2 regions of the Pseudomonas sp. P8_241 genome follow, and region 1 is predicted to be linked to the other one. Evidence: riboswitches for the same ligand, from Rfam matches in the RefSeq annotation. Region 1 holds a riboswitch; the other holds the start of a gene.
The links. A riboswitch is a leader RNA that binds a small molecule or an ion and turns the genes downstream of it on or off. The one in region 1 is predicted to bind cobalamin.
Positions count from the first base shown of each region.

Region 2: linked by a shared signal. The riboswitch ahead of cobW (cobalamin biosynthesis protein CobW) and the one ahead of QMK58_RS12145 (ABC transporter substrate-binding protein) in region 1 are both predicted to bind cobalamin.

Region 1 covers NZ_CP125377.1:2,647,920-2,652,108, reverse strand. The annotation lists gene QMK58_RS12150 (flavohemoglobin expression-modulating QEGLA motif protein) at 1-1,066, shown strand, start outside; cobalamin riboswitch at 1,165-1,359, shown strand; gene QMK58_RS12145 (ABC transporter substrate-binding protein) at 1,503-2,516, shown strand; gene QMK58_RS12140 (FecCD family ABC transporter permease) at 2,513-3,529, shown strand; gene QMK58_RS12135 (ABC transporter ATP-binding protein) at 3,526-4,189, shown strand, end outside.
Region 2 covers NZ_CP125377.1:2,924,120-2,928,308, reverse strand. The annotation lists gene cobN (cobaltochelatase subunit CobN) at 1-1,488, opposite strand, end outside; gene cobW (cobalamin biosynthesis protein CobW) at 1,491-2,558, opposite strand; cobalamin riboswitch at 2,658-2,870, opposite strand; cobalamin riboswitch at 2,988-3,215, shown strand; gene QMK58_RS13335 (CbtB domain-containing protein) at 3,337-3,528, shown strand; gene QMK58_RS13330 (CbtA family protein) at 3,540-4,189, shown strand, end outside.

The DNA of each region.
Region 1 (4,189 bases):
CGATCAGCAGCATCCGGCCGGGCATCACCTGGCCGTGACAGCGCGCAGCTATGCCATGGCCGGGCGGATGCTCGGCGCCATAGGCACCCCTGCGTTCACTCAATATTCCTCAGCGTTGTACCGGCGACCGGATTTCGATTACCCGCGCCTGAAACTGACCATGCTGGACGCGGCGCGTTTTTTCCTCGAGACCACCGATGCATTGCTCGGCGGCAGCCGAATTGCGCCGAGCGAAGCCGATATCCCGGCCCAGACCTTCGCCGACTGGATGCAACCGGAACTGGACAATTTTTTCGGTCCGGGTCGAATTTCAGTCATTCTCGATCCCACCCTGGCAGCCAAGGCGATCGCCGGCTCAACGCGCATTCGCTTGCGCGCCAGCGCACTGTTCTCGGAACTGGACAAAAACCAGTTATTGCAACATGAGGCCTTCGTGCATGTGGCGACGGCACAAAACGGCGCACGCCAACCCAATCTGAAGAGTCTCGGTCTGGGAGCTCCCCGCACGACCCAGACTCAAGAGGGCATCGCCACCCTCGCCGAGCTCTTCACCGGCAGCATGGACATCAACCGCCTGCGGCGCCTGGCGCTGCGCGTACTGGGGGTTCAACAGGCGCTGAACGGGGCCGACTTCATTCAGGTGTTTGAAGGGTTTGTGGCGGCCGGTCAGTCACCAGAGGAGTCCTTTCGCTCAACCCAGCGGATATTCCGTGGCGCCGACCTGCGGGGTGGTTCGGCCTTTACCAAGGATGCCGCGTACCTCACCGGCCTGCTTGGCGTGCATACCCTGTTGCGCATCGCGATCCGCGATAATCGCCCGGAACTGGTCAACCATCTGTTTGCCGGACGCCTCAGCCTGGGAGACACCCTGCGCCTGGCGCCACTGTTCGACTCCGGCTGGCTCCAGGGCCCGGTTTATCTTCCGGCCTGGGCCAGCGATCTGCGTCGGCTCGCCGCGAACCTGGCCTTTTCTGCCTTCATTTCCCGGATCCCGCTGGATATCCTCGATCTGGACGTGTTCATGGCATTCGCTGACGAACACGAGGCCGATGCCAGCGCCCTGTGATCAGGGCATCACGCGACGGTTTGCGCGGTATCCACCACCTCTGCCCGCCGCACATGCAGGTTTTTTGTGTGCACTGAATTAGCCCTGCCCGGCATGATCGACTACTATACCGCGCCGGTTTCCAAACGGGATTAATAGGGAATCCGAGATGCGCCTGTCGCATCGAACGGAACTGCCCCCGCAACTGTAGATGCCGAGCCTGCTTCTTTATTGCCACTGGATCGAATCCGGGAAGGCTGGAGCATGGCGATGACGCATCAGTCAGGAGACCTGCCGGCACAGAACATCACTAACCGGCGGGGTGTCCGGAAGGGACATCCTTGCCGCGTGTTTTTTGCCTGAACCCGGCCTTGCTCTGCTCCAGCGGCAGCGTTTGATTGTGTGTTTCCAGACCGTACTCCCCTGCTCCGTGTACGGTACAAATGGAGATTGCATCATGCTGCTGCACCGCGTTGTCGCCCTCATCACCGGTTGGGTCCTGTGCTCGCAGGCCTTTGCAACCTCGACTCACTATCCGTTGACGCTAAAGAACTGCGGCAGCACGCTGACCTTCCAGCACGCCCCGACGCGTACCGTGACCATCGGCCAGGCCGGCACCGAAATGCTCTATGCCCTGGGGCTCGGCGACAAGGTCACGGGGACTTCCCTGTGGTTCAACGAGGTGCTGGGCCAGTACAAGACGCAGAACGACAGGATCGAGCGCCTGGCCGATAACGAACCGAGCTTCGAAGCCGTCATCGGCAAGCGGCCGGAACTGGTCGCGGTGGAACTTGAGTGGATGGTCGGCCCGCAAGGCGCTGTGGGTACCCGCGAACAATTTCACGAACTGAACATTCCAACCTACCTCCTGCCGTCCGATTGCGAAGCCAAGGACAACCTGGTCGGTGCCGACGGCACACGCCTGCAGCCCTTTCGCATCGACAGTATCTACAAGAGCGTCAGCCAGCTGGCAGAGATTTTCGATGTGCCCGAGCGCGGCCATCAACTCAATGCCGAACTCAAGGCCGGCCTTGCCCGGTCCGTCGCGTCAGTACAAAAAAAGGATTTGCGGCACACCAGCGCACTGGTCTGGTTCTCCAGCGCGGATATGGGCCTCGATCCCTATGTGGCCGGCCACAAGGGCATTGCCGATTTCATGCTCAAGTCCCTGGGCGTGCGCAATGTGGTGCAGTCCGATGAAGAATGGCCAACCGTAGGCTGGGAAACCATAGCCAAGGCCAACCCGACGTTTTTAGTGATTGCACGCATGGATCGCCGCCGTTTTCCGGCTGACGACTATCAAAAGAAGCTGGCGTTTTTGCGCAGCGATCCCGTCACCCGCAACATGGACGCGGTGAAAAACGACCGCATCATCATCCTTGATGCCCTGGCCCTGCAGGCCAGTGTCAGGATGTTCGATGGCGTCGAGCAATTGGCCAACGCCATCAACGGCTACGACTTGTCGAAATGACGGCGATCACAATTCGGGTCCTGTTGGCATTCGCCACGCTATTGATAGCAGTGATCGCCGGTGTGGCCATCGGTGAAACGGCAATAGCCCCAGGCGTGGTGTTTGAGGTATTGGCCAACAAGCTGTGGGCGGCGGGATACGTGCTTGATCCGATCGATGAAGGCATTGTCTGGAATTATCGCCTGACCCGTGCACTGGTAGCGGCCGCCTGCGGCGCAGGGCTTGCGACCTGCGGAGTGATCTTGCAATCGCTGCTGCGCAACCCCCTGGCGGACCCCTATCTATTGGGCATTTGTGCGGGCGCCTCGACCGGAGCGGTGCTGGTGGCACTGCTCGGCGTGGGCGCCGGAATGGTTTCGTTATCCGCGGGCGCCTTCAGCGGAGCCGTGACCGCTTTCGCCCTGGTCATATTACTGGCTCGGGTCAGCGGGCGTTCCAGCGGTACTGGCCAGATCATTCTGGCGGGCATCGCCGGTTCGCAGTTGTTCAACGCGCTGACGGCCTTTCTGATCACCAAGTCAGCCAGTTCCGAACAGGCGCGCGGGATCATGTTCTGGCTGCTCGGCAATCTGAGCGGTGTGCGTTGGCCGTCGGTAGGGCTGGCGGTGCCGGTTGCCGTGGCAGGTCTGGTGGTGTGCCTGTGGCACCGTCGGGCTCTGGATGCCTTCACCTTTGGCGTTGACTCGGCCGCATCGCTCGGCATACCGGTGCGTCGGGTGCAATTTCTGCTGATCGGCTGCGCCGCATTGGTGACCGCCGTGATCGTCTCGATTGTCGGCTCCATCGGGTTTGTCGGCCTGGTCATTCCCCACGCTGCGCGCCTGCTGCTGGGGACCGGACATGCTCGTCTGTTGCCCGCCAGTGCCCTGGGAGGGGCCGTGTTCCTGATCGCGGCCGATGTGCTGTCGCGCACCCTGATCAAGGGCCAGGTCATTCCCGTCGGCGTGATCACCGCATTGGTTGGCGCGCCGGTTTTCGCCCTGATCCTGATTGGCCGGAGAAACGCCCGATGAGTGCCACCTGCGTACTGAGCTGTAGCGGTCTGAGTTTCAAGGTGCGCGACGCCGGGTTACTGAGCGATATCGGCCTGGATGTCCACCAGGGTGAAACCCTGGGCATCGTCGGGCCGAACGGCTCGGGCAAATCCACCCTGCTGAAACTGCTCGCCGGTGTACGCCAACCCACCGCCGGCGAAGTTCGGCTGGCTGGCCAACGCCTGGGCGAACTGTCGCGTCGAAGCATCGCGCAAAGCCTGGCGGTGGTTGAGCAGCAGGCCGACACCGACGACGCGATCAGCGTGTTCGACGCCGTCGCGCTGGGGCGCACGCCCTGGTTGTCAGCCTTGACACCCTGGTCGAACGAAGACGCTGCCATCGTCCTGCAAGCCTTGCACGACGTCGATGCCATGCACCTGCGCACGCGCATTTGGGGCAGTCTCTCGGGGGGTGAACGCCAGCGTGTGCACATCGCCCGGGCACTGGCTCAGCGCCCCCGGATCCTGCTGCTCGACGAACCGACCAATCACCTCGACATCCAGCATCAGTTGATCATTTTGAAGGTGGTTCAATCGTTGCCGGTGACCACGTTGGTCGCGCTGCATGACCTGAACCAGGCGCTGACGTGTGATCGTTTGGCGGTGCTTGAGCGAGGGCGCCTGGTAGCGCTGGGCAAAC
Region 2 (4,189 bases), 280 kb from region 1:
ACCGGCGATCATCATCCGGCCATTACGGCACATCGGGTCGGTCTCGGGCGCGCCCCAACGCTCCAGCACGGCCTGACGATTGACCTGCGGCAGCGCGTTGAACATCCTCCAGTAATCATCCATGGCCAGGCTTTGCTGGCAAGGGCGCTGGTCAAGGGTGTCCAGATCGTTGCTGACGCCGCCGAGCAATTGCTGGATCAGCGCAGTGCCGCTGTCCGGCAATTCAGCCGGCAACGGATAACCTTGCGCATGCAGCGCCCGCAGGATATTCAGCGCGGCGGCCGGGGTATCGAGACCGACGCCATTACCGATGCGACCGTCGCGGGTCGGATAATTGGCCAGAATCAGCGCGACGCGTTTTTCACTGTTCGGCACCCGCGCCAGATCGATCCAGCGCCGCGCCAACTGCGCCACGAAATCCATGCGCTCGGGTGCGGGCCGATAGCAGACCACATCCGACTGGCTGCGCTCGCTGCGCCACGCCAGGTCCTTGAAGCTGATCGGGCGGCTGATGATCCGCCCGTCCAGTTCCGGCAAGGCGATGTGCATCGCCAGATCACGCGGACCGAGGCCTTGTTCGCTGGCACGCCAGCCTGGCTCGTTGTCCTGGGCGCAAATCGCCTGGATCACCGGGATATTGCGACGAAACGGACGCAAGTGCGGCGCTTCCGGGCTGGACTGGGCGAATCCGGTGGTGTTCAAAATGACCCCGGCCTCGACCTCATCCAGCCAGTCCTCGACCACCGAGAGGCAGCCGGGTTCTTTCAGACTGGCCAGCGCAATCGGCAACGGGTTCAACCCCGCCGCTTGCAGGCGCTGACAGAAAACATCAATGAAACCGGTATTCGCCGCCTGCAAATGCGAGCGATAGAACAGCACTCCCGCCACCGGTTGATCAGCCTGCCAGTCGGCTTGCCAATCGCTCAATGTGGCCGGGCTTTTTTTCGGGTGATAGATCGCTGTGCGCGGCAGGATTTGTGGTTCGGACCATGCGAAGTCGCGCCCCAGCCACCGTCCGGCCAGACAACGGAACAGATCCAGCGCATTGGCCATGCCGCCCTGGCGCAGGAAATGCCAGAGGCGGTCGCGGTCTTCAGGGGACACGGTGCTCAGATCACTGAGTTCCGGATCCGGACGATCATCTCCCGGCACCAGAATCAATTGCACGCCGCGCTGCGACAGTTCGACCAACCGCTCAACGCCGTAACGCCAATAGGCGATACCGCCGTGCAATGAAATCAGGATCACTTTGGCGTGACGCAGCACTTCGTCGACGTACAGATCCACCGAGGCGTGATTCTGCACCTGCATCGGGTTGGCGAGACGCACGCTGGGATAATCGTCGGGCAACTGCTGCGCCGCTTCGGCGAGCAGCGCCAGGCTGGAGTCGCCGCTGCACAGGATCACCAGTTCGGCGGGGGTTTGTCCGAGGTCGGCAATGTTGTCTTGCGACACAAAACCGCCGGGCTGGGTCCTGAGCAGGTGCATGGCTACACGCTGAGCGCGGCGCGCAATTGCGCTTCGAGCGTGGCGGCATCCAGTGCCTGGCCGATCAGCACCAGGCGCGTGCTGCGCGCCTCGTCGGTCCCCCACTGGCGATCGAAGTGTTTATCGAAACGCGTGCCCACGCCCTGGATCAGCAGGCGCATCGGTTTGTTCGGGATCGCGGCGAAACCTTTGACCCGCAGGATGCCATGCTGGACCACCAACTGGGTCAGTGCATCCATCAGCAGGCTTTCGTCTGCTTGCGGCAGTTCGATGGAGATCGAATCGAAGGCGTCGTGATCGTGGTCGTCATGATCATCGCCGTCAAGATGGTGATCGTGGTGGCTGTGACGGCTGTCGATGTGCTCTTCGGAGCCGGCGCCGAGGCCGATCAACACGTCCAGTGGCAAGCGACCGCTGCTGGCTTCGATGATCTTCACCGCAGGCGGCAGCTCTTCGGCGACTTCTGCGCGTACCCGGGCCAGATCTTGCGGGTTGATCAGGTCGGCTTTGTTGAGGATCACCAGATCGGCGCTGGCCAATTGGTCGGCAAACAGTTCGTGCAGCGGCGATTCGTGGTCCAGGTTCGGGTCGAGTTTGCGCTGCGCGTCGACCTGATCCGGAAAAGCGGCGAAAGTACCGGCCGCGACGGCCGGGCTATCGACCACGGTGATCACCGCGTCGACGGTGCAGGCGCTGCGGATTTCCGGCCACTGGAACGCTTGCACCAACGGTTTTGGCAGCGCCAGTCCCGACGTTTCAATGAGGATGTGGTCGAGATCACCACGACGGGCGACCAGTTCGCGCATCACCGGGAAGAACTCTTCCTGGACGGTGCAGCACAGGCAGCCGTTGGCCAGTTCGTAGACACGGCCGTTGGCTTCTTCTTCGGTGCAACCGATGGAGCACTGCTTGAGGATTTCGCCGTCGATGCCCAGCTCACCGAACTCGTTGACGATCACCGCAATGCGGCGACCCTGGGCGTTGTCGAGCATGTGCCGCAGCAAGGTGGTCTTGCCCGAGCCGAGGAAGCCGGTGACGATCGTGACGGGGAGTTTGGCCAGTGTTTTCATCGGATACCCTTTGGCTTTGGAGGCGGGCATACGGGACGAGAGCCGGCCACGTGCACACGCGCCGGAAGCGTTCGCCACCGGATCACCCCGCCCGGTTGTAGTGAGAATCTGTATCGAGGCAGGTCTCCTGGCTGACGGCGTGCCGGCCTTGGGCCTGGCATTCACTGCGCCTTCCCGCGGGCTCAAGGGTTGAGCGTGCAGTGGCGTGGCAGCGAACATCACCGTTCACAGTTGCGGGGGCAGCCGCGGCATCGACCGCGTTCCCTTCTTAGCTTCGACAAACGCCGAAGAACCTCGAATGCGCAAGGCTACGCATCGTATTGGGGCGGGTCAATCACTGAGAGCGCCTCCTTCCTACAAAGTGCAAATCAACAGAAGACGCCAAGTGAGAACCACTGCCAATTGACGCGAACGCCTCGCCCATGCTCTCCTACACGCTTTGTTACGGGTGCCCTTCACAGGGTGAAACGGGAAACCGGTGAATCATGTGCTTTACTCCAAAGCCATGTCAGTCCGGTGCTGCCCCCGCAACGGTAAGCGAGTGAAGCGTCAAAACCACTGTGCCACTGCGGCATGGGAAGGTGATGCTTTCAGGTTCAGGCAAATGCCTGGCGCCCCTCGTGAGCCCGGAGACCGGCCCGCAACACAAAGTGACCTGTACGTTCACTGAACAACAAACCCGCGGTGGGCGGGCGCTGTTTGCACCCCCTTGCGCGCCCGTTCGTGCCGGGTTTTGCATGCGCCCTTATTCCCCGCTGACAGACCAGAGGGAAACGCCATGTCGATCACCAGCAGCGCCGAACACACCAGCGCCAGCACCACTTCTACCTTGACCCAACGTATGACCGCCGCCATTTTCGCGTCGATCCTGGGTGCCTGCCTTGTGTATTTCGCCGGTTTCTCGCACATCGAAGCGGTACACAATGCCGCGCACGATACCCGTCACAGCGCCGCGTTCCCGTGCCATTGAGACCTGATGACATGATCAAGCGTATCGCGCAAACCGCTGGTTTCACTGGACTGTTGGCCGCCCTGTTGCTCACCCTGCTGCAAAGCTTCTGGGTTTCGCCGCTGATTCTGCAGGCCGAAACCTACGAAAGATCCGGACCGGCTGCCGTTGAGGTCCACGAACACGCTCACACCGAAGGTGCAGTCGCCGCCCACACTCATGACGCCGAAGCCTGGGAGCCAGAAGACGGCTGGCAGCGTGTACTGTCGACCACCGGCGGTAATCTGGTGGTCGCTGTCGGTTTTGCCCTGATGCTGGCGGGCCTGTACACCCTGCGCGCACCGACCAAAACTTCCCAGGGCCTGCTCTGGGGTTTGGCCGGTTACGCAACCTTCGTGCTTGCGCCAACACTTGGCCTGCCACCAGAACTGCCGGGCACCGCTGCGGCCGATCTGGCACAACGGCAAATGTGGTGGATCGGCACCGCCTCTTCTACCGCCGTCGGCATCGCCTTGATCGCCTTCAGCCGCCACTGGTTGATGAAAGTCCTGGGGATGGCGATCCTCGCTGTTCCGCATGTGATTGGCGCACCACAACCGGAGGTGCATTCGATGCTCGCTCCCGAAGCACTGGAGGCCCAATTCAAAATCGCTTCGCAGTTGACCAACGTGGCGTTCTGGCT